Regions from separate parts of the Shewanella sp. BJSY2023SW001 genome, predicted to be linked through region 1. Evidence: predicted binding sites of a transcription regulator. Region 1 holds the regulator's gene; the other holds the start of a gene.
The links. Region 1 encodes LexA, which represses DNA repair genes until DNA is damaged. Its sites were predicted from a motif close to TACTGTATNNNNATACAGTA; they were not measured.

Region 1 (4,234 bases):
TCGGCACATTGGCCGCGGTAGATCCCCGGCTTGTCCACCCGGGTCCAGGCTTCGTTGATAAAACCGGGATTGGCGTCTTTTTTGACGGCAAAGGCGGGCACCCACCAGGAGTGGATCACATCATCTGAGGTCATCAGGAATCGGACTTTACGATTGATGGGCAATACCAACGGCTTGTCGACTTCAAGCAGGTAGTGCTCGCCCTTGGCTTCCTGGCCTTCTATCTGGGACCTCGGCGTTGCCAATATGCTGAAGAAGTCGATGTCTTCGCCGAAATAGCTGTAGTGCCATTTCCATTGCGAGCCGGTGATCTTGACCGTCAGGTCGGCATCACTGGGATCCTCCATGGCAATCAGCGTCTTGGTTGCGGGGATTGCCATCAGGATAAGGATTAAGAAGGGGATAAGCGTCCAGGCAATTTCTACCTTGGTACTTTCATGGAATTGGGACGCGACTGCCCCTTTGGATTTTCTATGGTTGATCATGGCGTAGATCATCACGCCGAATACGACCAAACCTATGGCGCAGCAGATATAAAGAATGATCATGTGCAGGTGATACACCTTGCCACTGATCTCAGTTACCCCTTGAGTCATATTCAAGGGCATATCTGCCTGAGCACCTGGAGACAACAAGCTGACGCACAACAAGGTCAGCAAAACACACAGCCATTGCTTCACAAGACATCTCCTCTGTCAATTGCATTCGCAACTACAAAGAAGAGTCACACAGTAAGTCTTTGCTCTATGCAAACTCTTCAGTTCCCAAAAAAGCAACGATGACTTCAAAGTGCGGCGGCGGTTTCACTTAGATCTAGGTATACAGGTGGTAACCACTGTTGCACTTACCGCTGAATATACTCAGCATTTCCGGCGACGGCCTTACTCGCTATAAAGCGAAATGGGACGTTCAACCTACGACGAATTGCATGGAGATAACACAATCGTTGTTCTTACATTACTTGTAGATTAAATTTTGATCAAGATCACGATATTTTCTAACTGTATGAAAGAAAAGCGTCTGTTAATCTAGAGGTGAATTCTGCGTGAGGGGCTGACCAGCGCGGCTTTGCGTCGATTTACAAGGAAAGGTATTGCACCCAAAAGGCACAGAATAAAGGCCATCCCAGGAATGGCCTTTATTCATACAATTAATGGATGGAGCGGGTAAGTTCGTTGAGGCGGTTATCCATCTCTTTCGCCTGCCGTCCTGTTTCCAGCACTATTCCCATGGCTCTGGCGTTACGGGCAACCAGCTGCAATCGACGGTTATCACGGGCATCCAGGCTGTTTATCCAACTGATCACTGCACTGGAGGTGCCGTTGGTCAAGGCTCTTTCCGTTGCCCACAGGGCTTCGATTTCATCCTTGGTGCGCACCAAGAGAACTCTATCCATTCTGACACCGGCCCTTGCTAAGGTTTCCTTGTAACCTATGTTGGCAGGGGCGTTAATCAAGACTATCCAGCGTCCCTGTTGACTCAATTGCGCCAATTGAGGGCAGAGGCGTAATAATTCCTGACGTCCCTGGCTATGGCTGGCCAAGCTGGAGATGCCGGTATGTTGCCAAGGCTGATTGCCGGCAATACTGGTGTCTGTCCACAGGCCCGGGTGTCTTGGGGCGTTGCCCGTCATTATGCTCATAGCCAGTCTCCATTGCGTATTATGCCTACCGCCAGTCCTTCAATGGTCAATGGCTGGAAAGTCAGGTCGACTTTGATTGGGGAGTAAGCCTCGTTCTCGGCATGTAGATAAACCACATTACCTTTCTTTTCAAAACGCTTCACTGTTACATCGTCTTCAACCCTGGCCACCACGACTTGACCGTTACGGGCTTCTTGTACCTTGTGAACCGCCAGGAGATCACCTTCGAGAATGCCTATGTTCTTCATGCTGTCGCCGCGTACCCGCAGTAGGAAGTCGGCGCAGGGATGGAACATGCCAGGGTCGACCTGGTAATACTGCTCAACATGCTCCTGTGCCAGTATGGGTTCCCCGGCAGCGACCTGGCCTATTAAGGGCAGACCTGCTTCTGACTCCGCTTGTTCATCATGTGACAAGCGAATACCACGAGAGGTGCCTGGCATGATCTCAATACAGCCTTTCTTTGCCAGTGCCTTGAGGTGTTCCTCTGCGGCATTGGCACTCTTGAAGCCTAACCGGGTAGCAATTTCAGCCCGGGTTGGCGGCATGCCGGTGTCGGCTATATTGCGTTTAATCAATTCCAGAATCTGTGCCTGGCGCGGTGTCAGTGGTCTCATGGTGATTCCTGTTTTTTCATACAGTACCTGTCAGTATATACAGTATTTTGATCAGCGCAAGTATTAACCAAAATTGAAACGTTTAGGGGAGGGTAAATGTTTTAACCTGTGGCAGATTTGGACAGTCAGGCTTACGAATTATGTGGAGTTCAAGGAATTTGCCAGAGGAGCTGCCGGGACCGGTTCGCACCTTCCCTAGCTAAGATTCAGGAAGTTCTGGTATTCTATTGGGCTATTGATTGTGGCTCAGACACTGAAAAACATGTCCAAACAAGATTCATTCTGGTTTAAATCACTTCGCTGGCTCCAAAGCAAGCTGGTGCATACCACTGTGGTGCCTCAGGATCCTTTCGCCGATTTGAACCTGGATCTCGCCAAGCCGATGGCCTACGTGATGAAGACGGAGTCTGTCAGTGATATCGCGGCGTTGGCGGAAGTCACCCGTAAGTTTGGTTTGCCTTGCCCTTATGAGACGCTCAAGGTTGATGATATTACCGTTCCCAGAGTCGTCTGCCTGGAAGGTGCAAAGCCCCTGTTCGGCAAGCGCAAGGGCAATAAACCTTTTCTCAGCTGTTTCACCTCTTTGCTTCATTTGCATCAGACCAATCCACAACTGGATATTCAATTGGTGCCGGTGAGTCTCTATTGGGGCCGAACTCCGGGTAAGGAAGATGACAGCATGCGCGCCGCCGTATTTGAGCGGGAAAACCCCACTTGGTTGCGCAAGTTTCTAATGATCTTGTTCCTGGGGCGAGACAACTTTGTGCAGTTTTCCAATGCGGTCTCGCTGCGGCTGATGGCCGATGAACATGGAACCGATAAAGCTATTGCCCATAAGTTGGCGCGAGTGGCCAGGGTACATTTCCGCCGTCAGCGTAAGGTGATGACCGGGCCATTACTGCCCAACCGTCAAGCGCTGTTTAATGAACTGTTGCGTTCAGAAACCCTTAAAAAGGCTATAAAAGAGGAAGCCGCAGCCAAGAAGATCCCCGAGGCCAGGGCCAGGGAAATGGCGGAGGAATATCTCGATGAGATTGCTGCCCACTATTCAGACAGCCTGGTGCGTATTGCCCAGCGGATCCTCACCTGGTTATGGAACAAGCTCTACAAGGGGATCAACATCAAGGGCGCCGAGCAGATACGCCAGCTGCATCATGATGGACATGAGATAGTTTATGTACCTTGCCATCGCAGTCATATGGATTATTTGCTGCTCTCCTATATTCTCTATTTTCAGGGTATGGTTCCGCCTCATATCGCCGCCGGTATCAACCTGAACTTCTGGCCTGCCGGGCCTATATTCCGCCGTGGTGGTGCCTTCTTTATCCGCCGCAGTTTCAACGGTAATAAACTCTATACTGCAGTGTTCCGTGAGTATCTGGATCAGCTGTTTGCCAAAGGCTATTCGGTTGAGTACTTCACCGAAGGTGGCCGCTCCCGTACCGGGCGGTTGTTGTCGCCCAAGACTGGGATGCTGGCGATGACGGTCAACTCTGTGTTGCGGGGTATTGAGCGACCAGTGACTTTGGTGCCTGTGTACCTGGGCTATGACCACGTTATGGAAGTGGCCACTTATCACAAAGAACTCAGCGGCAAGAAGAAGCAAAAAGAATCTGTCTGGCAAGTGGTTGGCGCCTTGCGTAAGTTGGGTAATTTTGGTCAGGGTTATGTAAACTTTGGTGAGCCCGTGACGCTGCAGAATTTCCTCAGTGAGGCGGCACCTAACTGGCGCGAAGAGGTGGCAGCCGATCCCGAGCAGAAACCCAGCTGGTTGACTCCGGCTGTCAATACTCTGGCCAATCGGGTCATGACTCATATCAACGATGCTGCTGCTGCCAGCGCAGTGACCCTCACCAGCTTGGTACTATTGTCCTCAGAGCAGAATGCGCTGGAACGAAACCAGTTGGAACGTCAGTTGGACTTGTATTTGGATCTGCTCAAGGAAGTGCCTTACACCCAGTACATCTCGGTGGCC
Region 2 (4,234 bases), on a different contig from region 1:
CCCAGGCGCTGATGCACGCCGAATCTGTGTTGCTCATCTATGATGATCAACGCCAGCTTGTGAAACTGTACCTGCTCTTGAAAGATGGCGTGGGTGCCTATCACCATGTGGGCACTGCCGGAGGCGATATCCTCCAGCGACTGGGCTCTGGCTTTGCCTTTGAGCTTACCCGCCAGCCAACCGACCTTGAGCCCCAATGGCTCCAGCCATTGGCTGAAATTAATCGCATGTTGCTCGGCCAACAGCTCAGTGGGCGCCATCATGGCCACCTGATAACCGTTTTCTATCGCCTGCAGCGCCGCCATGGCGGCCACCAGGGTCTTGCCCGAGCCGACATCGCCCTGAACCAGGCGCATCATGGGTTGTGGCTTTTCAATATCACGGCCGATATCTGCCACCACTCGCTGCTGCGCCCCCGTAGGTTTAAAGGGTAAGGCGGCGAGGAAGGGATTGAGCAAAGCGCCGGTGGCGGGCAAAGGCACAGCTTTGTCATGATTGCTTCGCTCTCTGAGCTTGAGCATAGACAGGTTATGCGCCAGCAGTTCTTCCTGTACCAGGCGTTGCTGCGCCGGGTGTTGCCCCTGTTCCAAGCGATAGATATCGACATCTGCCGGGGGCCTATGCAGGGTGCGCACCGCCTGGGCCAGACTTTGCTGATTGGGGCGCAGCGCCTCGGGCAGCAACTCTTGCAGTCCATCGTCCTGCAACAGGCTTAGAGCCTGCTCGGTCAATTTCATCCAACTGGCCTGCTTGAGCCCTTCAGTGGTGGGATAGATGGGCGTCAGGGTGTCGTTGAGGTTGGGCGGTTCGTCGCCCTTGAGTATCTTGTAATCCGGATGAATGATCTCGGCCTGGTGGTTACCTCGGCGCACTTCGCCATAGGCTCTAATGGTTAGCCCTTGTTGCATGGCATTGCGCTGGGCGGCAGAGAAATTGAAGAACCTCAGGGTCATGGTGCCGCTGTCATCACGGACATTGCAGATCAACATGCGCTTGCGGCCATTGATGATCTGGCTGGATTGGATTTCGGCTTCTATGGTGCCGTAGCTGCCGGGTGTGAGGCTGGCTATGGGGTAGATGCGGGTTCTGTCTTCATAGCGCAGCGGCAGGTGGAACAGCAGATCCTGTACCGTGTTGATTCCGAGCTTGTGCAGTTTCTCAGCCATTTTAGCGGCTACGCCTTTAAGCTCGGTGATAGCAATAAGATCCAGTCTCTGCAAACCTTTAGCACCGGATTACTGTGAATTTATACATATACTATCAGAGAAATAGCCCTTGGCAATGCGTTGCTTTTATCGGCCGGGTAAAGTGTGGTGCAATGGCGGCAGGGCTTCTGCCTGGGTGGGCGGGTGTATGGCAAAAGCCCTGATATATTTGTGACGGATTAATCTGTCAGTGCCACCAGTTCAACAGGGTGACCAAGGGCTTTATCAGTAGCTGAACGCTGCCTATTACAAACAGCCAGGCGCCGATAAGGGTGTGAACGTCAGTGAGAAAAAAGAAGCTGCCCAGTAGAAAACAGAGCGCGACTATTAGGTCGCTTAGGGTATTGAACAAGGCGTGTTTGGGAAGAGGGGTGGCGGGGGCTTTGATATCTTGCTCGGCAAAATATCGCTGCTTACTGTCGATCATGGTTCCTTCTTGGTAGTTATGATTTGCCGCGATACCTTAACGCTGCTACCTTCCGAGTGCAAATCTAATTCCCTAATTATTTGTTTTAATGAGAATAAATATATCTACATAACCATAAGATTAAGTTAACAACTTGCATCTTGGATTCGGCAGGCTTGGCAAAAGAGTAGCGTAACTTAACGGCCCAGGCCTGAACCCTGGCTAACGGTTATTTCACCGTTAAAGCCTATCAGTTCGGCGAGTGTTTGTGCGTAGGCTCTGGCTTTGTCTGTGGCCTGCTTTTGAGGTTTGAACAGGCCAAAACCGAGTCGCTCACGCTCAGAAAAACAGAGTACCACGCTGACACTTATGAGCTCTTCGTCAGTCAGGTGTTCAAGCATGTGACTTCTGGATCTTTCGTTATAGGTATTGCGTTGCACCTTTATGCGGCAGAGTTGACTGAGAGGCTTGCTTTTCCCGCCCCGGAAGACGCAGCCTTGTTGCAGATCCAAAGTTACGGGTTTGAGCTGGCGGTAGAGGTTCAGGCCCATGATGATACCGCTGAGCCCCAGCACTATGGCTATGATGGCAGCCGTAAACCAAGTGTCCTGTCTGGCGGGGTCCAAGACGAGTACTCCCAGTATTCCGGCAAGCATCAATAATAGTCCCCAAAGCGCGTATTTCAGTTGCGTTTGCCTGCTGCGCCAGATGAGTTTCAACTTGCCCGGCTCAGCCTCGAGCTCTGTCATCAGCATATGCTGCTGATATTGGCAGAGCCTGGCCTGTTGTGGGTTTTTGGTCATAAAATGGTCGCCATGAAATCAGTAGTTTGTCGTAAAACTCAGTGCTCAAGCCAGTAGGCTCGAGTGAGCCGCTATCAGTTGCCAGCCGCTTGCCCTGTGCAGCCAAACCCGGGTAAAGCGAAAACGGCCGTTGGTCGGTGCTTTGGCATAGCTGCCTTGAATATTCACCTCCGCCGACACTATCGCAGTCCCCTGATGCAGTCGTATCTCTTCGGTTAGAGTGTCTATCCGAGTGATATTGAGCAGGCCTGAGCAGTGGGCATGCAGATCCTCTGCTTTGCCGAGCACTTGCCCCAGGTGATTGGTGAATATCAGCTGAGGCGACAACAGTCTATCCAGCAAATTGATATCCGAATTCAACATGGCGCTACGCAGTTGGCTTTCTAGTTGTTGAATCTCTGAGATGTGATTCATGGTTATTCCCAAGCCCTGATGAGTGACGGCAAAGAGGCAAGAAGGTTAAAAAATACTGACTTTGGCACACTTGCTGCAGTACCAGGAGTTCTGCCATTGGTTCAGTGCCGCGCGGTATTGCTGCATTGACTTTCGCCCTCCCAAGTAGTTTTTCCATAGCCAATCGGCGCTCAGGATCAGAGTAAAACTGGAGGCAAAAAAGCACAGCACTCCAAGCCAAAAACTGCTCCAGTTGCTGCCAGCCTGAAACCCCAGGTAGCCGCCCAATAGTAGCCCGGGGAAAGCCGCCAGAAATAGCACCAAGGGCTGAGGGTCAGATGGCGGCGAGCAGCGCTTGGCCAGTTTGGTTTGCAGTTGGGCGCTACCCTTGAGTTTTTGTTTTCCATGCACAGAAAAGGGCTGGTTGTTCCACACGGGTTTGGCCGAGGCGCTGACTGAAACTTCTGTTGTGTCTTCGGCATGAATGGCTTTGAAGTGTTTGATATTGTCTGAGCCGCAATGTCTGCAATGCATTGATTGTTCTCCTTAACTTGGATTAACCGGATCCCTGATGTTGCTCGTTCAAACAACTGCCTTTGAGTAACAAGTCTGAGCTGAACGCCGAGTCATGGTAAAGCTTTTAGCCTCTGGGTTGAACCCTGAGATGCCACGCTTGCGGTATATTTAAGTGAACCCGCATTAATGGATATAACAGTGAAATTTATCGGGCGTGTTGACCCTAAAAAAGCCAAGTCATTTTAGGGCTGGACAGCGCTTTACTTCCGATATTCGTAGAGCGGAACCGGTTTTTACCTGTTTTGGTAAGCCGACCTTGGTTTCTTAAACCCCTGCGATTGAGGCTCTGGGGCTCAGGATACAGGTCTCTGCGTAAGGTAAGGGAGTTATGTTTGTTTGAGCGCCTTTATCACCAGTGTCTTACTGATTTTTCCAAAGAGAAAAACATCCAACAACCGAGTAACTTACTCTCCGAAAAACTAACCTCAAGTTGTGAGCCCCTGCATAGTTAAATTGATTAACCTGAGTAGAATCCGCGCGCCAATAACATATGCGTAAACTCTATTTGGGGAGATATTGATGAAGTTGAGTAAAGTCGGTCTTGGGGTCACTGTGTTGATCTGCTCGCAACTGGCGGGTTGTATGGGGCAGATGGGGCTTTCAGGCATGTTGACCAAAGGCAATTTGAGTGCGGTGGATAACCGTTACGGCCGCGCCGGTTTGTACCTGTTGCTGGCGCCCGTCTATGGCATTACTGCCGCCGCCGATCTGTTTATTTTCAACAGTATTGAGTTTTGGACCGGCAAGAACCCTATTACCGGCAAGTCACCGGCCTTGGTAGATATGCCGGCCGATGCAGTGTTCAAGATCAATCATAAACTGGACAAGGATCTGACCACTGCCCCGGTAAA

Region 2: a site for LexA is predicted at 1,237-1,256, ahead of recG (ATP-dependent DNA helicase RecG). Genes of this name have one in related genera too.

What each region holds. Positions count from the first base shown of each region.
Region 1 covers NZ_JBKORF010000076.1:22,770-27,003, reverse strand. Annotated here, with positions in the region: partial or broken gene coxB (cytochrome c oxidase subunit II) at 1-680, opposite strand, end outside; gene ACMHXH_RS17010 (cell division inhibitor SulA) at 1,151-1,642, opposite strand; gene lexA (transcriptional repressor LexA) at 1,639-2,259, opposite strand; gene plsB (glycerol-3-phosphate 1-O-acyltransferase PlsB) at 2,522-4,234, shown strand, end outside.
Region 2 covers NZ_JBKORF010000042.1:41,793-46,026, reverse strand. Annotated here, with positions in the region: gene recG (ATP-dependent DNA helicase RecG) at 1-1,220, opposite strand, end outside; gene ACMHXH_RS09960 (YrhK family protein) at 1,393-1,632, opposite strand; gene ACMHXH_RS09955 (hypothetical protein) at 1,809-2,414, opposite strand; gene ACMHXH_RS09950 (nuclear transport factor 2 family protein) at 2,460-2,828, opposite strand; gene ACMHXH_RS09945 (hypothetical protein) at 2,874-3,341, opposite strand; gene ACMHXH_RS09940 (DUF3332 domain-containing protein) at 3,903-4,234, shown strand, end outside.